DNA from 2 places in the Streptomyces sp. NPDC051913 genome. Region 1 is predicted to be linked to the other one. Evidence: riboswitches for the same ligand, from Rfam matches in the RefSeq annotation. Region 1 holds a riboswitch; the other holds the start of a gene.
What was found. A riboswitch is a leader RNA that binds a small molecule or an ion and turns the genes downstream of it on or off. The one in region 1 is predicted to bind glycine.
Positions count from the first base shown of each region.

Region 2: another riboswitch for glycine. It lies ahead of gcvP (aminomethyl-transferring glycine dehydrogenase); the one in region 1 lies ahead of gcvT (glycine cleavage system aminomethyltransferase GcvT).

Region 1 covers NZ_JBIUCI010000029.1:83,507-94,211, forward strand. The annotation lists gene ACIHIX_RS45390 (ABC transporter ATP-binding protein) at 1-1,098, opposite strand, end outside; gene ACIHIX_RS45395 (ABC transporter ATP-binding protein) at 1,110-2,207, opposite strand; gene ACIHIX_RS45400 (ABC transporter permease) at 2,204-3,202, opposite strand; gene ACIHIX_RS45405 (ABC transporter substrate-binding protein) at 3,313-5,115, opposite strand; gene ACIHIX_RS45410 (ABC transporter permease) at 5,185-6,192, opposite strand; gene ACIHIX_RS45415 (enhanced serine sensitivity protein SseB C-terminal domain-containing protein) at 6,506-7,300, opposite strand; gene ACIHIX_RS45420 (enhanced serine sensitivity protein SseB) at 7,397-8,176, opposite strand; gene ACIHIX_RS45425 (AAA family ATPase) at 8,244-8,906, opposite strand; glycine riboswitch at 9,109-9,203, shown strand; gene gcvT (glycine cleavage system aminomethyltransferase GcvT) at 9,348-10,463, shown strand; gene gcvH (glycine cleavage system protein GcvH) at 10,582-10,705, shown strand, end outside.
Region 2 covers NZ_JBIUCI010000009.1:8,713-19,417, forward strand. The annotation lists gene ACIHIX_RS26405 (MerR family transcriptional regulator) at 1-95, shown strand, start outside; gene ACIHIX_RS26410 (DNA polymerase IV) at 154-1,539, shown strand; gene ACIHIX_RS26415 (PRC-barrel domain-containing protein) at 1,585-1,962, opposite strand; glycine riboswitch at 2,094-2,190, shown strand; gene gcvP (aminomethyl-transferring glycine dehydrogenase) at 2,366-5,251, shown strand; gene ACIHIX_RS26425 (molybdopterin-binding protein) at 5,296-5,715, opposite strand; gene ACIHIX_RS26430 (APC family permease) at 5,801-7,780, opposite strand; gene kdpF (K(+)-transporting ATPase subunit F) at 8,297-8,386, shown strand; gene kdpA (potassium-transporting ATPase subunit KdpA) at 8,395-10,059, shown strand; gene kdpB (potassium-transporting ATPase subunit KdpB) at 10,056-10,705, shown strand, end outside.

The DNA of each region.
Region 1 (10,705 bases):
CACCAGCTCCGCCGCTTCCTTGGCGACCGTCAGCAGGACCGTGTCCTGGGGAGCCTGGTCCTCGAAGTTCTCCGGGTGGTGGCATGCCACCTGCTGGCCCGGCTTCAGTTCCACCAGCTTCGGCTCGGTCGTCGTGCAGATCTGCGTCGCCTTCCAGCACCGGGTGTGGAAGCGGCAGCCGCTCGGCGGGGAGATCGGCGAGGGCACGTCGCCCTTGAGCAGGATGCGCTCGGACTTGGCGTTCTTGCGCCGCGGGTCCGGGATCGGCACCGCCGACATGAGCGCCTTGGTGTAGGGGTGCATCGGCGCCTTGTACAGCGACTCGCGGTCCGCCAGCTCGACGATCTTGCCGAGGTACATCACCGCGATCCGGTCCGAGACGTGCCGGACGACCGAGAGGTCGTGCGCGATGATCACGTACGTCAGGCCGAGCTCCTGCTGAAGGTCGTCGAGCAGGTTCACGACCTGGGCCTGGATGGACACGTCGAGCGCGGAGACCGGCTCGTCGGCCACGACCAGCTTCGGGTTCAGGGCCAGTGCGCGGGCGATGCCGATGCGCTGACGCTGACCGCCGGAGAACTCGTGCGGATAGCGGTTGTAGTGCTCGGGGTTGAGGCCCACGACCGAAAGCAGCCGCTGGACCTCCGCCTTGATGCCGCCCTCGGGGGTCACGCCCTGGAGCTTGAAGGGGGCGCCGACGATCGTGCCGATGGTGTGGCGCGGGTTCAGCGACGAGTACGGGTCCTGGAAGATCATCTGCACGTCACGGCGGAGCGGACGCATGCCGCCGACACCGAGGTGCGTGATGTCCTGGCCCTCGAACTCGACCTTGCCGGCCGTCGGTTCGAGCAGCCGGGTGATCAGCCGGCCCATCGTCGACTTGCCGCAGCCGGACTCGCCCACGACACCGAGGGTCTCGCCGGACTTGACCTCGAAGTCGATGCCGTCGACCGCGCGGACCGCGCCGACCTGCCGCTGGAGCAGGCCCTTCTTGATCGGGAAGTGCTTCTGGAGCCCGGTCACCTTCAGCAGGGTCTCGCCGGGGGCGGCGTCGGCCTTGGTGACCAGCGTGCCGTCGCTCTGCGCAGGGATGCTCACTTTGTCCTCGCTCACAGCTTCGGCGCAATCTCTTCGGTCCAGATCCGCTCCCGCTGCTCCTGCGTCATGTGGCAGGCGGCCCAGTGCTGGCTGCCGACCTCGGCGAGCTCCGGGCGGACCGTGCGGGTGACGTTGTCCTTCGGGATGTCCGCGTACGGGCAGCGCGGGTTGAAGGCGCAGCCGGACGGGATGTTGATCAGCGAGGGCGGGGAGCCCTTCACCGGGATCAGGCGCTCCTGCTGGTCACGGTCGAGGCGCGGCATCGAACCGAGCAGACCCCAGGTGTAGGGGTGGCGGGGCTCGTAGAACACCTTCTCGGCCGGACCGCGCTCGACGCAGCGCCCGCCGTACATCACCAGGATGTCGTCGGCGAGCTCGGCGACGACGCCCAGGTCGTGGGTGATGATGATGACCGCGGAGCCGAACTCCTTCTGCAGATCCCGGATCAGGTCGAGGATCTGCGCCTGGACGGTCACGTCCAGGGCGGTCGTCGGCTCGTCCGCGATGAGCAGTTCGGGGTTGTTGACCAGCGACATCGCGATCATCGCGCGCTGACGCATACCGCCGGAGAACTCGTGCGGGTAGTTGTCCACCCGCTTGTCCGGCTGCGGGATGCCGACGCGGTCGAGCATCTCCACCGCACGGCGCTTGGCGGTCTTCTTGTCCACCTTGTGGTGGATACGGTACGCCTCCACGATCTGCTGGCCGATCGTGTAGTACGGGTGCAGCGCCGACAGCGGGTCCTGGAAGATCATCGCCATCTCGCGGCCACGCAGCTTGCGCACATGGTCCGGGTCGGCGGTGAGCAGTTCGGTGCCGTCCAGCCAGATCTCGCCGGAGATCTGCGCCTTGCGCTTGCCGTACTGACCGGCGGTGTGCAGGCCCATGATGCCGAGCGAGGTCACCGACTTGCCGGAGCCGGACTCGCCCACGATGCCGAGGGTCTTGCCCTTCTCCAGCTTGAAGGAGAGCCCGTCGACGGACTTGACCAGACCGTCGTCGGTCGGGAAGTGCACCTTGAGGTCGCGCACTTCGAGGAAGGCGGTCGGCGCGGGCGAGGCGGGGGTGGGCTCGCCCACGGCCGCTCCGCTCTTGCTGAGTTCGGTCATGCGAGCCTCACTCGGGGGTCGATCACGGCGTAGAGGATGTCCACCGCGAGGTTGGCGATCAGCACCGCGAGAGAAGTGATCAGGGTGACGCCCAGAATGATGGGCAGGTCCTGGGTCTTGATGCCGTTGAGCACCGCTTGGCCGAGGCCCGGCAGGCTGAACGTGGTCTCGGTCAGGATCGCGCCGCCGATGAGGGCGCCGAGGTCCATGCCGAGCATGGTCAGGATGGGCGTGAGCGTCGACCGCATGGCGTGCTTGCGAATGACGACCTGCTCCTTGAGGCCCTTCGCACGCGCGGTGCGGATGTAGTCCTCGCCGAGGATCTCCAGCATGGTGGCGCGGGTGATCCGGGCGTACATCGCGGCGTAGAGGAACGCGAGGGTGGCCCAGGGCAGCAGCATGGAGGCGAAGTAGCCGCCGAAGCTGTCCGTCAGCGGGACGTACTCCGAGTCGACCCAGCCCAACCCGATATCGAAGATCGCGACGCTCAGCAGACCGGTGAAGTAGATCGGCAGGGAGACACCCGACAGCGCGACGAGCATCGCACCGCGGTCCCACAGGCTGCCCCGCTTGAGGGCGGAGAGCACACCGGCGGCGATACCGAAGATCAGCCACAGCACGGCGGCACCGAGCGCCAGACCCAGGGTCACCGGGAAGCGGTCCGTGATCACCGGCCAGATGGCCTGCTCGGTACGGAAGGAGTAGCCGAAGCACGGCGCGGCACAGTGCACGGAGTCGCCGCCGCCCACATAGGTGCGGCCGGCGAAGAGGCCCTTGAAGAACTCCCAGACCTGAGCGTAGATCGGGTCGCTCAGTCCGAGCTTCTCCCGCACGCCCTCGACGGCGGCGGGGTCGGCCTGCTTGCCCACGAAGCTCAAGGCGACGTCGACGCCCGCCCACTTGGGGACGAGGAAGAAGATGCCGAAGACCACCATGATGATGACCACGAGCATCACTGCGGCGGCGAACAGCCGCCTGATGAGGTAAGCGAGCACAGCTCTCGGCCCGCCGCGGGTCGCGGGCCACCGGAGATCATCCGGTGGCCCGCGCTCCCGCGTCGCCGGCCTTCACCTGCCTTTCGTGCCGTTCGGCGGGTGTGCCGGGATTACTTCGAGGACTTCAGACCGAGGTTGACGAAGTCGTACATGCCGCTGTAGGCGTCCGACGTGTACACGTTCGCGAGTCGGTCACCGCGCCAGTTGACGAACTTCTCGAAGACGAACGGCAGGTAGTAGCCGCCGTCCATCACCGCGTGGTTGATGTCCTTGGCGATCGACAGCTTGGCCGCGTCGTCCTGCGTCTTCACGTAGGTGTCGAACAGACCGTTGATCTTCTTGTCGTCGATCAGAGCGAAGTTGTTGTTACCGCTCTCCAGGATGTACTTGCCGTCCCACAGCGGCAGACCGAAGCCCTGGACCGAACCGAAGTCGGCGCCCCAGCCCATGATGATGATGCCGTAGCCCTTCTTCTTCACGTTCGAGGGGCTGCCGATGATGCCGGAGGTCTGCGAACCGTCGTACTGGTCGATGTCGGCGGTGATGCCGATCTTCTTCAGCGAGGCCTGGAGGGACTCCGCCGTGGCCACCTCGACCGGCTTGTTGTTACGGACGGCGATGGTGGTCTTGAAGCCGTTCGGCTGACCGCAGGCCTTCAGCTCTTCCTTGGCCTTGGCGACGTTGCCGTCCTTGTTGGCGCCGTTGAGCTCGTAGGGGTCGTACGACTGGCCCTCGGAACCGGGGACGGTCGGGGGCAGCATGTTCGTGCCGATGTCACCACCGGCGACCGGGCCACCGCGCGCGGTCTGCAGCGAGACGTGGTCGGCACCGTAGATCACGGCCTTGCGGCAGTGCTCGTTGTCGAACGGCTTCACGCTCTGCGGGAAGGTCGCGTAACGGATGTAGCCGGAGACCGGGTTGTCCAGGTTGGCCTTGTGCGACTGGAGGGCGGTGGTGCGGCCCTGCGGCGACAGACCGGTCTGGTTGATGTCCAGGTCGTAGTCACCGGCGAGCAGACGGGCGTCCAGGTCGTTGGCGTTCGAGAAGAACTTGACCGAGATCTTGTCCGGGTACGCCTTGCGGATCGGGTCCGAGGCCTGGCTCCACTTGTCGTTGCGGACCAGGACCAGGTCCTTGCCCGGGCTGTACGACTGGAACTTGTACGGGCCGGAGGAGAACGGCTTCAGGCCGTACTTGGACTTGGTGTCCATGTCCTGGCGGACCGGGGAGGCCGAGACCAGGGCGAGGATCTCCTCGAAGTCGGCGTTGGCCTCCGGGAGGTGGAAGACGATCGTCTTGTCGTCCGGAGTGTCGATCGCCTTCAGACCGAGCTTGTCGGCCGAGGTGTCCTTGTACGGACCCTTGTACTCGCCCTTGGGGTCGAGGACGTCCTTCAGGTAGACCGGGCCGCCGGACAGCACGTCCTGCGCCCAGACGCGCTCGATGCCGTACTTGACGTCCTTGGAGGTGATCTCCTTGCCGTCCTCCCACGTGATGCCGTCACGCAGGGTGTACGTGTAGGTCTTGCCGTCGTCGGTGACCTTGGCGAGACCGGTGGCGAGGTCCGGGGTGAGCGCCGCGCCCTTGGCCCCGGGCTCCGTGGCGCTCGTGACCAGCTGGCGGCTGTAGTAGCGCGCGAAGTTCCACATGAAGCCGTAGTAACCACGCGTGGTGTCCCACGAGTCGGCATCCTGGGCGCCGGCGAACTTCAGCTCGCCGCCCTTCTTGGCGAGCGAGGCCTGGGCGACCTTGTTGTTCGCGGCGTTGAAGCCGGCCGCGCCCGTCGAGGAGCCCTTGCCGTTGCCGCCGTCGTCATCGCCGCCGCCGCACGCCGCAGTCGTCAGCAGCGCGGCGACCGCGGCGGCAGCGGCGAATGCCTGCTTCCGCCGCCCTGAGGTGCGTTGGGTAGTCACGATCTCGGATCCTCCGGATTTGATGAGAGACCCCGTGTTGGTGCCACGGGACGCTTTGTGTACGGCAGTTCAGCGGGATCCCTTCGGGTCCAGCGCGTCCCGCACGCCGTCGCCGAAGAGATTGAAGGCAAGAACCGTGATGAAGATCGCTACACCCGGGACCACCATGTAGGTGGGGTCCGACTTGTAGTAGTCGATCGCGTTCGAGAGCATCTGCCCCCAGGAGGCCGTGGGCGGCTTGACGCCCACGCCCAGGAAGCTGAGCGCCGCCTCGGTGAGGATGTTGGTGGGGATCATCATCGTCGTGTACACGATGATCGGCGCGACGAGGTTGGGCAGCAGTTCCTTGAACAGGATGTAGAACCGCCCGGCGCCGAGCGAACGGGCCGCTTCGACGTATTCACGCTCGCGCAGCGAGAGCGTCTGGCCGCGCACCACGCGTCCGATGTAGGGCCAGCCGAAGAACCCGATGACCAGGATCATCACGAACAGGCGCACGCCCGTGCCGGACAGTCCGAGCATCTCGTTCGGCATGACGGAGACCAGGGCGATGATGAACAGCAGCTGCGGGAAGGCCAGCAGACCGTCCATGACCCGGCTGATGGCGGAGTCGATCCAACCGCCGAAGAAGCCGGCGAGGACGCCCAGGACGGTACCGATGATCACGGCGACGATCGCGGACAGGAAGCCGACGAGCAGCGAGATCCGGGCGCCGTAGACGATGCGGGCGAAGATGTCACGGCCGTTGACCGGCTCGACGCCCAGCCAGTGGTCGCCGCTCATGCCGCCGAAGGACCCCTTGGGGGTGCCGAACAGCGGGTCGATCAGGTCCTTGTCGTGGTACGTGTTCGGGTCCTGGCCGTAGAGGCTGGTGATCACGGGCGCGAGCAGTGCGACCGCGATGAGGAAGAGCACGACGACGCCGCCCGCGAGGGCGAGTTTGTCCCGCTTCAAACGCTCCCAGGCGATCCGGCCCAGGGAACGCCCCTGTACGGCCTTGGCGCCGGCGTTGACCGCCGCTTCTTCGGCCGCGCTCGGGGCCGCTTCCGCGGTCGGCTCGTGCAATGGTGCCGTCATCTGGCAGGGACCCCTCTCAACCGGCGGTAGCCGGCCCGCACTTGCCGCTGTAGCGGCGTGATCAGTCCGTCGTACACAGGGGCGAACCCACCCCTGGTGCGGGAGTCTTCAACGCTTTGGCGATCTGTTGCCAGACTTGGCGAGGAAAGGATGCATAAACGTGATGCGGGCTGCAGGGTTCCGTTATCCGGACAGCAGGTAACGGCCGCCGGACGCAGGCCAGTTGGGGCAATACGGGCCTCACGGGGCCTTCTGCCCTCATCTACGCGCGCAGACACACTCCCGTAACACGAGAGCCTGTGGCCGGTTCGGCTCAGTAGCCGCCGGGCGCCGGAGGGTAGCCGTACCCGGCCGCCGGCGCCTGCGCCGGAGCCGCGTGCGCCTCGCGGTCGTAGAAGGGACGGGCACCGGCCCGCATCCACATCGCGACCGGGTCGTACTCGTCGGACATGGCGACCGTCGACACCGGCAGCCCGTCCGGGACCGCGCCGATGGACTGCTGCATCATCGCGCGCACCGAGTCGACGGCGGGCGGGCTGGTGTCGTAGACGTCGAGCCCGATGGCGAGGTACGGCGCCCCGAGCGCCGGCTGCACCCAGGCGCGGCGCAGCGAGCGGACGGCCGGGGTGCGGTGGGCGTTCTGCGCGATCAGGGCGTAGAACTGCGGGATCTCGATGCCGGGTTCCGACAGCCGGAGGGGGCCCGCGGGCTGGCGCTCCAGGCCGGTCGCGATCCGGCGCAGGTCGAGCCAGGGGATGCCGACGCCGCCGCCGGGGGCGTGCGGGTTCAGCCAGAGACCGAACTGGTCCGGGTAGAGGGTGCGCGCCACGTCGACTCCGTCGACGACCTCGTACGAGCGGTTCCAGCCGCTCGCGCTCAGTTCCTGGGCGGAGGTGACGCAGGGCGCGTAGCCGTGGCCGTCGACCTCCATGTTTCCGTACTGGGCGTCCGGGGAGCCCGCCTGGCCGTGCCAGAGGAGCATCCAGATCTGGCCGGAGGAGGGGGTGGCGAGGGCGCGGAGGAGTGCCTCGTAGGCGTCGTAGCGCCCTGGCGTCACCTGGCGCAGCATGTGCTCGACCGTGCCGGTCGCTGTGCCGCTGGCACTCACCTTCTACCGCCCCTTCGGGAAAGTTTCGTAGTCGGAAACAGCTTAAGCGGTTCGGGCTCAAGGCTTGCGGTGGTCCGCGGGTGCGGTCGGCAATCCCTACGCCTGGTAGAAGGGGCGGACCCGCTCCCGCATCCAGTGCCCCACCGGGTCGTCCGCCACGTCCAGCAGGACCAGGTTGACCGGCCAGGCCACCGGGGCCTGGCCCAGTGCCCGGCCCAGGGCGTCCATCGGGAGGGTACGCAAGTCGCCCTCCCATGGGGAGAGTTCCACGCCCACGAACATCACGGGGTCTGCCGTCTCGATGGCGGCCAGGCAGCGGCGGGCCGTGCGGACGACTCCCGTCGCGGCGAACTCGGCGGAGGCGGCGGCGAGGAAGTCCACCGGGTCGTCCTGCCAGTCGGGCTCGTAGAGCTTGACGCGGCCGCCGCTGCCCGGGCCGTCCAGCGGGGTGCGGCCCGTCCGGCACAGGTCCGCCACGGCGGACGGCGGCAGGGGGACGCCGACCACGCCGTCCGGATTGAGGGCCAGGCCGAGCTGCGGCGGCAGGCCGCGCGCGAACTCCACCGCAGGGGCGACGGTGTACGACATGTGCGCCCCGGCGACCTGACGGAACTGTTCCTCCGAACTGAAGACCGGGACGTAGGCCTGGCCCTCGATCTGGAGGGTGGGCAGATCGAGGGGGCCGGTGTGGGCGCCGCCGCCGTTCGGCAGGGGGATCCAGACGAAGCTGCGGCCGAGGACCTCGATGATCCGGCCGCCGGCCCCGGGCACGCCCAGAGAGGCCGAGAGCACCTCCTCCAGCTCGTTGCCGGGCCATCCGCCGCCGTGCGGATGGGGGTGTGCCTGTGCCGGGAAGTCCTGTGCCGGGAAGTCCATCTGTCCGTCCGCCTGCCGAGTACCGCTGATGTGGCTGAAAGGCTAACGGGTGGCACGCCTTCGGGGGTCAGCCCGTGAAGCCGATCCGGCGCAGGGCGTCCGCCGCCTGCCGGTCCAGGAGGATCGCCGAGCCCACTCCCTGGGGCAGTTCGCCCTTCTCCACGGAACGGATCAGGCGGGCCGCCGCCGTGCGGTGGCGGAGGAAGGCGTAGCGCGAGACGCCCCGGCCGCGCTCGCGCTGGCCCTGGAGCGCGGTGTCCGGGGTGACGTCGAGCAGCAGCAGGTGCAGCGTGCCACCGCGGCGCCGGGCCGCGCGGGCCAGCCAGCCGCGCACCCAGGTCTGGGTGCCGCAGTCGTGCACCACGACCCCCTCACCGGAGCGCAGGGCCCGGCGCAGGCCGACGTAGTGGGCGAAGCGGACCAGGGGACGGTAGAGCGCGTACGGCAGAAGGCGGGGCGCGCGGGCGTCCCAGCGGTCGCGGGTGTCCTGGGAGTCGATCCGGGTGCCCTTGACGGCGCGTCGCATCAGGGTCGACTTGCCGCTGCCGGGCAGGCCGGTGATCACGACCAGGTCGGCCGGCGCGAAGAGCAGGGCGTGCGGGGTGTGGCCGGACCGGTCGCGCAGGTCACGCACGACCGGCCGCGGTGCGCATGCCTCCTGGGCCGGAGCGGTCGGCTGTGCGGGCAGCGCGACGGCCGAGGTGGTGGCGTACGCAGTGGGCCTGTTCACCGTGATCGTCCTCCTCCGGGGTCAGGGGGGTTCCCCTCCCCACCGAGCGTAAAGAGAAGGTAATGGGGTGTCTCTCTTGTTTTGGTGATCGTCCTGCCACAAGCCAGTCACAAAGGGGGCGGCGAGGGGCGCGGCCGGTGCGGCCCTGCCGCCCGTGCCCGATGCGTGCAATGATGTCCGCGCCAACTGCATACCGGCCGTTTGAATCCGCGCGGGAGAGTCCCCACCACTGGTTGGGGCGCCGAAGGAGCAAGTCCCTCCCTTGAATCTCTCAGGCCCCGTTACCGCGCGGGCGAGGCACATCTGAAAAGCGAGCCGCCCTCCGGTGGCTCCACCCAAGGTGCAAGTCATGTCCCCTGCGGTCATGGCGAACCTCTCAGGTTCCGATGACAGATGGGGAGGAACGACCTCGCCCGTCATGCCTTGGGAGACAACCGTCCGATGAGCAATGAACCCCGCCTGACCGCGCTCGACGCCCTGCATCGTGCGCTCGGCGCGACGATGACCGACTTCGCCGGCTGGGACATGCCCCTGCGCTACGGCTCCGAGCGCGACGAGCACATCGCCGTGCGGACGAGGGCCGGGCTCTTCGACCTCTCCCACATGGGCGAGATCACGGTGACCGGGCCTGCGGCCGCCCAGCTGCTGAACTTCGCGCTCGTCGGCAACATCGCCTCCGTCGGCGTCGGCCGCGCCCGCTACACCATGATCTGCCGTGCGGACGGCGGCATCCTCGACGACCTGATCGTCTACCGGCTCGAAGACACCGAGTACATGGTCGTCGCCAACGCCTCCAACGCCCAGGTCGTCCTCGACGCGCTCGTCGAGCGCTCCGCCGGCTTCGACGCCGAGGTGCGCGACGACCGGGACGCGTACGCGCTGCTCGCCGTCCAGGGCCCCGAGTCCCCCGGCATCCTCGCGTCCCTCACCGACGCCGACCTCGACGGGCTGAAGTACTACGCCGGCCTGCCCGGCACGGTCGCCGGCGTCCCGGCCCTGATCGCCCGCACCGGCTACACCGGCGAGGACGGCTTCGAGCTGTTCGTGAAGCCGGAGCACGCGGTCGAGCTGTGGCAGGCGCTGACCAAGGCGGGCGAGGGCGTCGGTCTGGTCCCCTGCGGCCTGTCCTGCCGGGACACCCTGCGCCTGGAGGCGGGCATGCCGCTGTACGGGCATGAGCTGAACACCTCGCTCACCCCCTTCGACGCCGGGCTCGGCCGGGTGGTGAAGTTCGAGAAGGAGGGCGACTTCGTGGGGCGCGAGGCGCTTCAGGAGGCCGCCGCCCGGTCCGCCGAGAACCCGCCCCGCGTCCTCGTCGGCCTGATCGCCGAGGGCCGCCGCGTCCCGCGCGCCGGGTACACCGTGGTCGCCGACGGACAGGTGATCGGCGAGGTCACCTCCGGCGCCCCCTCGCCCACCCTGGGCAAGCCGATCGCGATGGCGTACGTCGACGCCGCGCACGCCTCTCCCGGCACCTCCGGCGTCGGGGTGGACATCCGGGGCACCCACGAGCCGTACGAGGTCGTGGCTCTCCCCTTCTACAAGCGGCAGAAGTAGACACTGGACGCCAGGGCGCGCGTCCGCGCGTGACCCTGCGCACATTTCCGCTGCTCACGCACGTTCCCAGCAGTCCCGCATTCATCAGCACTCCCCCGCGTACAGGAGAATTCAGGCCATGAGCAACCCCCAGCAGCTGCGCTACAGCAAGGAGCACGAGTGGCTGTCGGGCGCCGAGGACGGCGTCTCGACGGTCGGCATCACGGAGCACGCGGCCAACGCGCTCGGCGATGTCGTCTTCG
Region 2 (10,705 bases), on a different contig from region 1:
AGCTGCACGGGGAGCGGATCGACACCGGCGAGACGCTCGTGGGGCACAATCCCGCCGACGAGCTGGCGCGGCGGCGGGGCAATCGGGCCGTTTGAGGCTCTGCCCGGGGCATCACCGAGGGCATTGTCAGTGGCGTAGGGCAGCATCGGACATGTGAGAAACGCGCCCACGATCCTGCATCTCGACATGGATGCCTTCTTCGCCTCGGCGGAGCAGGCGTCCAAGCCGAGTCTGCGCGGGAAGGCCGTGGTGGTGGGCGGGCTGGGGCCGCGTGGTGTGGTGGCCACCGCGTCGTACGAGGCCCGGGTCTTCGGGGTTCATTCGGCGATGCCGATGGCGCAGGCGCGGCGGCTGGCGCCGAATGCCGCGTATCTCGTGCCGCGCTTCGGGTTCTACCGGTCGATCAGTGAGCAGGTGATGGCGCTGCTGCGGGCGCTGTCGCCGCTGGTGGAGCCGTTGAGCCTCGATGAGGCGTTCGTGGATCTGGAGGCCGGGGGAGCGGCCTGGGACGAGGGCTCGGCGCGGCTGGTGGGGGAGAAGCTGCGTGCCGACATACGGGCGGTCACCGCGCTCACGGGGTCGGTGGGGCTCGCGGCGTCCAAGATGCTCGCGAAGATCGCGTCCGAGCAGGCCAAGCCCGACGGTCTGGTGGTGATCGATCCGGGGACCGAGCGAGAGCTGCTCGGGCCGATGTCCGTGCGGATCCTGCCTGGGGTGGGGCCGGCCACCGGGGACCATCTGCGGCGGGCAGGTATCCACACGGTCGAGGAGATCGTGGAGGCGGGCGAGGACGAGCTGGTACGGCTGCTGGGGAAGGCGCACGGCCACGGGCTGTATGCCATGGCGTTGGCGCATGACGAGCGGCCGGTGGTGGCCGAGCGGGAGACCAAGTCGGTGTCGGTCGAGGACACGTACGACGTGGACATCCACGATCGGCTGCGGGTGGGGATGGAGGTGCAGCGGCTGGCCGACCGGTGTGTGCGGAGGCTGCGGGGGGCCGGGTTGTCGGGGCGCACGATCGTGCTCAAGGTGCGGCGGTACGACTTCTCCACGCTGACCCGGTCCGAGACGCTGCGGGGGCCCACCGATGATCCGGCGGTCGTGCGGGAGGCCGCGGCGCGGTTGCTGGAGTCCGTGGACACGACGGGGGGTGTGCGGCTGCTGGGGGTGGGGGTTTCCGGACTGGCCGACTACACGCAGGAGGATCTGTTCGCGCAGGCCGCGGGGGATCTGGGGGAGCTGCCGGAGGAGGAGCCGGGGGAGGTGGCCGCGGAGAAGGACGAGGCTCCTGTCGAGCGGCGGTGGGTTGCGGGGCATGACGTCACGCATGCCGAGTTCGGGCATGGGTGGGTGCAGGGGAGTGGGCTGGGGCGGGTGACGGTGCGGTTCGAGACGCCGGATTCCGAGCCGGGGCGGGTGCGGACGTTTCGGGTGGATGATGCGTCGTTGGCTGTGGCTGAGCCTTTGCCGTTGGTGGCGGTGGAGGGTGGGGCGTCCGGCCTTCGGCCGGATTTGGTCTCCCACCCGCACCACCCGTGACACATCCGTTTACGGGGCGCTGCGGGGTGCGGGGTCGTGGGGCTGTCAGGCTTCTGCTTCCTCTGTGCCTGCCAGCTTGCCGAAGTCTCGGTCCGGGAGTGGGGGTGCGGGGGCGACGTCCAGGCCGTAGTGGTGGTAGAGCTGGAGTTCCTGGTCGGGAGAGAGGTGGCGGCCCACGCCGAAGTCGGGGGCGTCCTTGATCAAGGAGCGGTCGAAGGGGACGCGCAAGGTGCCTTCGATCAGTTCGCTCGGCTCCAGGGGGACGAAGGCGTCCCTGGAGAACAGGCCGGTGCGTATGGCCGCCCACTCCGGCACGCCGGTCGCGTCGTCGAGGTAGACCTCGTCGATCGTGCCGATCTTGGTGCCGTTGCGGTCCATCGCCTTGCGGCCGATCAGGTTGCGCGGATCGATATCGGTCTGCACGGGCCCTCCACTAGGTCGCGACTCGCAACTCATCCGTAAGCACTACAAAAGAGCAGATTGAGGCCGGTGGCCACTCGAGGGCTCCTCCAGGGATCCGCATTTTGCGCGCTGGTAGGCTGGCAAGCGGCTGTTGACCCTGTGCGGGAGAGTCCTCCGGAGATCGTCCGGGGGCGCCGAAGGAGCAAATCCTCCCCGGAATCTCTCAGGCCCACGTACCGCACTGACGAGGCCACTCTGGAAAGCAGAGCGGGTGTCGACGGCTTCCGCTCTCACCGACGGTGAAAGCCGGGCACCTTCGGGTTGTCCGGTGAAGCTCTCAGGTTGAGATGACAGAGGGGGAGGCCGCCGGGACCCGCAGCCGTGGTGTCCCTCGAAGGTCGCGTCAGACCAGGAGGCCTCCGCAATGACCGCCCACCGCACTCCGCTCACCGAACTCGAGCAGGGGATCCCCTTCGAGCAGCGTCACATCGGCCCCGACCACGAGGCCCGGGCCAAGATGCTCGCGCAGGTCGGATACGGCTCGCTGGACGAGCTCACCGCCGCCGCGGTGCCGGATGTGATCAAGAACGCCGACTCCCTCGATCTGCCGGGCGCGCGTACCGAGGCCGAGGTGCTGGCCGAGCTTCGGTCGCTCGCCGATCGCAACCAGGTTCTCGGGTCCATGATCGGGCTCGGGTACTACGGGACCTTCACTCCGCCCGTCATCCTGCGCAACGTCATGGAGAACCCCGCCTGGTACACGGCCTACACGCCCTACCAGCCCGAGATCTCCCAGGGCCGGCTGGAGGCCCTCCTCAACTTCCAGACCATGGTCGCCGAGCTCACCGGGCTGCCGACCTCCGGCGCCTCGCTGCTCGACGAGGGCACGGCCGCCGCCGAGGCGCTGGCGCTGTCCCGGCGCATGGGCAAGAACAAGAAGGGGCTGTTCCTGGTCGACGCGGACACGTTGCCGCAGACCATCGCCGTCATCGAGACCCGCGCCGAGCCGACCGGTGTCGAGGTCGTCGTCGCCGACCTCAGCGGCGGGATCCCGGCCGACATCGCCGCGCGTGAGATCAACGGCGTGCTCATCCAGTACCCGGGCGCCTCCGGTGCCGTACGCGACCTCAAGGCGGTCATCGACCAGGCGCACGGGCTGGGGGCCCTGGTGACCGTCGCCGCCGACCTGCTGGCGCTGACGCTGCTGAAGTCGCCCGGGGAACTCGGGGCCGACATCGCCGTCGGGACCACCCAGCGGTTCGGTGTGCCGATGGGCTTCGGCGGGCCGCACGCCGGTTACATGGCGGTGCACGAGAAGTTCGCGCGCAGCCTGCCCGGGCGGCTCGTGGGTGTGTCCGTGGACGCGGACGGGAACAAGGCGTACCGGCTCGCTCTGCAGACTCGGGAGCAGCACATCCGGCGGGAGAAGGCCACCAGCAACATCTGTACCGCTCAGGTGCTGCTCGCCGTGATGGCCGGGATGTACGCCGTCTACCACGGGCCTGAAGGGCTGAAGGGCATCGCCCGGCGGACGCATCGCTACGCCCGTGTCCTCGCCGCGGGGCTCACCGCGGGCGGGGTCGAGGTCGTGCACGGCGCCTACTTCGACACGCTGACCGTGCGGGTGGCCGGCAAGGCCGCCGAGGTCGTCGCCACCGCCGCGGAGAACGGGGTCAACCTGCGTCTCGTCGACGCCGATCACGTCTCCGTCGCCTGCGACGAGACCACCACGCGGGCCCAGCTGGACGCCGTATGGAGCGCGTTCGGGGTCGAAGGGGACGTCGAGGCGCTGGACGCGGCGGCCGAGGACGCGCTGCCGGGTGCGCTGGTGCGTACGGACGAGTTCCTGGCCCACCCCGTCTTCCACCAGTACCGGTCCGAGACCGCGATGCTGCGCTATCTGCGTCGGCTCGCCGACCGGGACTACGCGCTCGACCGCGGCATGATCCCGCTGGGCTCCTGCACCATGAAGCTCAACGCCACCACCGAGATGGAGCCGGTCACCTGGCCGGAGTTCGGGCAGCTGCACCCCTTCGCCCCCGCCGAGCAGGCGCAGGGCTATCTCACGCTCATCCGTGAGCTGGAGGAGCGGCTCGCCGAGGTCACCGGGTACGACAAGGTGTCGCTCCAGCCCAACGCCGGGTCGCAGGGGGAGCTGGCCGGGCTGCTCGCCGTACGCGGTTATCACCGGGCCAATGGTGACGAGCAGCGGACCGTGTGTCTGATTCCGTCCTCCGCGCACGGGACCAACGCAGCCAGCGCCGTGATGGCGGGCATGAAGGTCGTCGTCGTGAAGACCGCCGAGGACGGTGAGATCGACGTCGAGGATCTGCGGGCGAAGATCGAGCAGTACCGGGACGAGCTCGCGGTGCTGATGATCACGTACCCCTCGACGCACGGTGTGTTCGAGGAGCATGTCGCGGACATCTGCGCGCAGGTGCACGAGGCGGGCGGGCAGGTGTACGTCGACGGCGCCAACCTCAACGCGCTGGTCGGGCTGGCCAAGCCGGGGCACTTCGGCGGGGACGTCTCGCACCTGAACCTGCACAAGACGTTCTGCATTCCGCACGGCGGGGGCGGGCCGGGTGTGGGTCCCGTGGGCGTGCGCGCGCATCTGGCGCCGTATCTGCCGAACCACCCGCTGCAGCCGGCCGCCGGGCCGGAGACGGGTGTCGGGCCGATCTCCGCCGCGCCCTGGGGGTCCGCGGGGATCCTGCCGATCTCCTGGGCGTACGTGCGGCTCATGGGCGGGGAAGGGCTGAAGCGGGCCACGCAGGTGGCCGTGCTGAGCGCCAACTACATCGCCAAGCGGCTGGAGCCGCACTACCCCGTGCTCTACACCGGACCCGGTGGGCTGGTCGCGCACGAGTGCATCATCGATCTGCGGCCGCTGACCAAGGCGACGGGTGTGAGTGTGGACGATGTGGCCAAGCGGCTCATCGACTACGGGTTCCACGCGCCGACGATGTCCTTCCCAGTCGCCGGGACGCTGATGATCGAGCCGACCGAGTCCGAGGACATCATCGAGATCGACCGGTTCTGCGACGCGATGATCGCCATTCGCGCGGAGATCGAGAAGGTCGGGGCCGGGGAGTGGCCCGCGGAGGACAACCCGCTGCGGAACGCTCCGCACACCGCCGGGGCGCTCGGCGGGGAGTGGGAGCACGCGTACTCGCGTGAGGACGCCGTGTTCCCGGGTGGGGTTGTCGTCGCCGACAAGTACTGGCCGCCGGTGCGGCGGATCGACCAGGCGTTCGGTGACCGGAACCTGGTGTGCTCGTGCCCGCCGTTGGACGCGTACGAGAACTGAGCCTGGCTGTGCAGGAGGGCCCCGCTTCGGCGGGGCCCTTTTCGTCACGCCGTTGCCAACGAGACCTCGGTCGACTTGATCAGGGCCACTACCGCGGTGCCGGGCGCGAGGGAGAGGTCGGCTGCGGCGTCCTTGGTGATGGCGGCGGTCAGTTCGGTGCCTTCGAACGCGATCTTCACGGAGGCCATCGCTGCGCCCATGGCGATGGTGGTGACCGTGCCGGGGAGTTGGTTGCGGATGGAGAGGCCGGTCATCGGGGTGGTGGCTACGGCCACCTCCGTCGACTTGATGAGGGCGCGGACGGCGGAGCCCGGGGCCAGGGCGAGGGCGGTCACGGATTCCTTGGTGATCGCCGCGGTGAGGATTTGGCCGCTGGTGAGGCGGATGCCGATGGTGGCCATTACTTCGCCGGTGGTGATGGTGGTGACTGTGCCGGGGAGTTGGTTGCGGATGCTCAGGGTCATGGGCAACCACGGTAGGGGTGTGGGTGGGTTTGGGGGTGTTGGTGTGGGTGTGTTGGGGTCATCCGGCTTTCGGGTTTGTCGGGGCTCAGCCCGTGTGGACTCTGGGGCGCCGGGTGCGGTCTGGTTCTGCTTCTCGTAGGACCTCTCGGGTCACCGGGGCCACCTCGCCCTGGCCGAAGAGGAAGAAGCGGAGGAAGTTGGCGAACGGGCTGCCCTCGGTCCACTCGAAGTAGATGTGGGGGGTGCAGGCAGTGGTGTCGCGGACGTGGAGGAGCAAGGCGGCCAGGGCGTTGGGGATGGAGGACGACTCCAGGGTCAGGACCCGGTAGCGGTTGTGCAGGACCTCGCCGCGGACCGTGAGCCCGGCCTCGAACTCCGAAGGGTCGGTGACCGTGACCTCGACGAAGACGAAGTCCTCCTGGCTGGGGATGTCGTTGTCCTCGCGGATCTGCTCGATCTTGTCGCGGTACTCGGCCTTGTCCCGGCTGTCGGGCTCGTTGGCGATGAAGCGGATCTTACGGCTGGCCATGTCCCTGATGAATCGTTCCGCCATGGGGTCCAGGGACACGCTCGTGACGCGGAGTTCGAAGGCGCGGGCCAGTCGGGACAGGAGCGAGACCAGGATGATGCCCGCGATGAAGCAGGCGCCGATCTTCACACCGTCCGGGCGCTCGATGACGTTGACGACCGTCGTGTAGAGGAACACCGCGGAGATCACCGCGAAACCGACCGTCCAGCCGCGCTGACCCGCCTTCCGCGCCGCGATCGTCACCGCGATCGCCGCCGAGCTGATCAGGACGAGGACACCGGTGGCGTACGCGCCGCCCTGGGCGTCGACGTCGGCGTCGAAGATCCAGGTGACCACGAAGGCGATCAGGGTGAAGACGATGACCATGGGGCGGACGGCGCGGGCCCAGTGCGGGGCCATGCCGTAGCGGGGGAGATAGCGGGGCATCAGGTTCAGCAGGCCCGCCATCGCGGAGGCGCCGGCGAACCACAGGATGGCGATGGTCGACACGTCGTACACCGTGCCGAAGGCGCCGCCCAGGTACTCGTGGGCGAGGAAGGCGAGGGCGCGGCCGTTGGCCTGGCCGCCCGACTCGAACTCCTTCTCCGGGATGAGGAGGGTGGTGATGAAACTGGTCGCGATGAGGAAGCAGCTCATGATGAGCGCGGCCGTGGTGAGGAGCTTCTTGGTGTCCCGGATGCGGCCCGCCGGGTTCTCCTCCGTCTCGCCGGGGTCGCCCTTGACGTGCGGCATGACCGCGACGCCGGTCTCGAAGCCGGAGAGGCCGAGGGCGAGCTTGGGGAAGACGACCAGGGCCACGCCGATCATCACGAAGACGTTGCCGTGCTCGGCGGTCAGGGCGCTGGACCAGTCGGTGACCACATGGCCGGCGGTGGCGACATGCCACAGGCCGACGATCACGACCACGACGTTGAGGGCCAGGTAGAGGCCCACCAGGAAGACCGCTACGCCGATGGCCTCCAGGAAGCCCTTGAGGAACACCGCGCCGAGCAGGGCCACGAGGACGAGGGTGATCAGCATCTGCTGGTCGTGCAGGGCGCTGTTGAGGTGCGGGTTCTCGACCAGGTGGGTCGAGGCGTCCGCTGCCGACAGGGTGATGGTGATCAGGAAGTCGGTGGCGGCGAAGCCGAGCAGGGTGAGGACGAAGAGCTTGCCCTTCCAGAAGGTGAGCAGGCGTTCCAGCATCGCGATGGAACCCTGGCCGTGGGGGCTCTCCTCGGCGACGCGCCGGTACACGGGCAGCGCGCCCGCGAGAGTGACGATCACCAGCACGATCGTCGCGACGGGGGAGAGCAGGCCGGCCGCGAGGGCAGCGATGCCGGGCTGGTAGCCGAGGGTCGAGAAGTAGTCGACGCCGGTCAGGCACATGACGCGGTACCAGCGCTGGCCCTGGTGTTCCGGCTCGGACCCGGGCTGCTCGGTGTCCTCGGTCTGCCCCGTCGGCCCGGAGTGGCCCTGCCCCTTGCCCATGTCGGACAGACCCTCCAGCATCCAGGCGCGCAGGCGGCTGGGTGGGGGGTGTTCGGTGGTGGCCATCGAGGGCTCCTGATGTGCGGCTCGGGATGCGGTTCCGTGCGGTTCCGGCCATCACACGGACGGCGGGATCAGCGTAAGCGGAGAGTGATGCAGGGGCCCATGGATCAAGGGGGTCGTAGGCGTCAAGAGTCCGTTAAGACTGAGCCTGGGAGTGTCGGCCGCAGGTCAGGAGGTGTGCTTGCGGGGCGGGACCGGGCGCTGCGCCGTGCGGGTGAGGTGGCGGTGGGCCGGGACGGGGCGAACACCCAGTGTTATCAGGGCCTCGGGCAGGTCCTCCCGGTGGGGATCCGGCCTTGGTGAAGGCCGTCGGCGTAAGGGACCCGTCAAAGGCGCGCCGAGTGCCGTATGGGAGCCGTCAACGGTGGTCGATTCCCGGTCGCGTCGGCGGTTTCCTCGAAGCGTCCCTGTTCATCGAACCTCACTCCAGGAGTTCGCGATGGCCGACTTGGCCTTCGTCCTCGCCACGATCGCGGGTTTCGCGCTGGTGGCTCTTGTCGCCAGGGGGGTGACGAAGCTGTGACCGCCGAGAACATCGTCGGCCTCGTCGTGGCCGTCGCCCTGCTGGGCTATCTCGTCCTCGCCCTGATCTTTCCGGAGAGGTTCTGAGAGCCGACATGGGTCCCGTCCTCGCAGGCGTTCTCCAGCTGCTCGCCCTGATCGGCGCGCTGGCCCTCGCCTACATCCCTCTTGGCGACTACATGGCCAGGGTCTACTCCTCCGACAAGCACTGGCGTGTGGAGAGGTGGATCTACAAGGGCATAGGCGCCGATCCCGACACCGAGATGCGCTGGTCCGCGTATCTGCGCGGTGTCCTCGCCTTCTCCGCCGTCGGCGTGCTGTTCCTGTACCTGCTGCAGCGGATGCAGGGCGTGCTGCCCGGCTCGCTCGGGTTCGCTTCCATCGACCCGGACCAGGCGTTCAACACCGCCGTGTCGTTCGTGACCAACACCAACTGGCAGTCGTACTACGGCGAGCAGGCCATGGGCCACGTCGTGCAGACCGCCGGTCTGGCGGTGCAGAACTTCGTCTCCGCGGCCGTGGGTATCGCCGTCGCGGTGGCGCTCGTGCGCGGGTTCGCGCGCTCCCGGACCGGTGAGCTCGGCAACTTCTGGGCCGACATGGTCCGCGGTGTCGTCCGCATCCTGCTGCCGGGCGCGTTCATCGCCGCGATCGTCCTCGTCGCCTGCGGTGTCATCCAGAACTTCTCCGGTATCCACGAGGTCGGCCAGTTCATGGGCGGGCAGCAGCAGTGGAACGGTGGGGCGGTCGCCTCGCAGGAGGCCGTCAAGGAGCTGGGCACCAACGGTGGCGGCTACTTCAACGCCAACTCCGCCCATCCGTTCGAGAATCCCACCCCTTTCAGCAACCTCTTCGAGGTCTTCCTGATCCTGGTCATCCCGTTCGCGCTGACCCGGACCTTCGGCCTCATGGTCGGCTCGGTCCGGCAGGGGTACGCGATCCTCGCGACCATGGCCACCATCTGGCTCGGCTTCACCGCCGTGATGATGTGGACCGAATTCGCCCACCATGGACCGGCGTTCGAGATCGCCGGCGGGGCGATGGAGGGCAAGGAGACCCGCTTCGGTGTCGGCGCCTCCTCGATCTTCGCCACGGCGACCACGCTCACCTCGACCGGCGCGGTGGACTCCTTCCACTCCTCCTTCACCGGACTGGGTGGCGGCATCACCCTGCTCGGCATGATGCTGGGCGAGATCGCGCCCGGCGGTACCGGGTCCGGTCTCTACGGCATGCTGATCATGGCGGTCATTGCGGTGTTCATCGCAGGTCTGATGGTCGGCCGTACGCCCGAGTACCTGGGCAAGAAGATCGGCGCCCGCGAGATCAAGCTGGCCGCCTGTTACATCCTGATCACCCCGGCGCTGGTGCTCGTCTTCACCGCGTTCGCGATGGCACTGCCCACCCCGGGCCACTCGATGACCAACAGCGGGGCGCACGGGTTCTCCGAGATCCTGTACGCCTATACGTCCGCCTCCAACAACAACGGCTCGGCCTTCGCCGGGCTGAACGCGGACACGCAGTGGTTCAACTCGACGCTCGGCCTGTGCATGCTCTTCGGCCGCTTCCTGCCGATGGTGTTCGTGCTGGCGCTGGCCGGTTCGCTCGCCGAGCAGCGGCCGGTGCCGGCCACGGCAGGCACCCTGCGGACGGAAAAGCCGCTGTTCACCGGCCTGTTGGTGGGCGCGATCCTGATCATCACCGGCTTGACGTACTTCCCGGCGCTCGCGCTGGGGCCGCTGGCCGAGGGGCTGGCGTCATGACCACCGACCTACAGAAGCAGGACGCGATGTCCACTCCCACCCTGGTGCCCCACCCGGACGCGCCCGCCGGGCACAAGCCCCCGCAGGGGCGTGTCGGGGCAGGCCTCTTCGATCCGGGGCAGCTGCTGAAGTCGCTGCCGGACGCCGTCCGCAAGCTCGATCCGCGGGTGATGGTCAAGTCCCCGGTGATGTTCGTGGTCCTCGTCGGCTCGGTGCTGACGACGATCTTCTCCTTCAAGGACCCGGGCGACTGGTTCGGCTGGACCATCAGCGCCTGGCTCTGGCTGACCGTGATCTTCGCCAACCTGGCGGAGGCCGTCGCCGAGGGCCGCGGGAAGGCGCAGGCCGACACCCTGCGCAAGGCCAAGACCGACACCGTCGCGCGCAAGGCCGACGGGACCGTGGTCGCCGGCACCGAGTTGAGGATCGGGGACCTGGTTGTCTGTGAGGCCGGTGACGTCATCCCCGGCGACGGGGACGTGGTCGAGGGGGTCGCGTCCGTCGACGAGTCGGCGATCACCGGTGAGTCGGCGCCGGTGATCCGGGAGTCGGGCGGCGACCGCAGTGCCGTCACCGGCGGCACGAAGGTCCTCTCCGACCGCATCGTCATCAAGATCACGACGAAGCCCGGCGAGACCTTCATCGA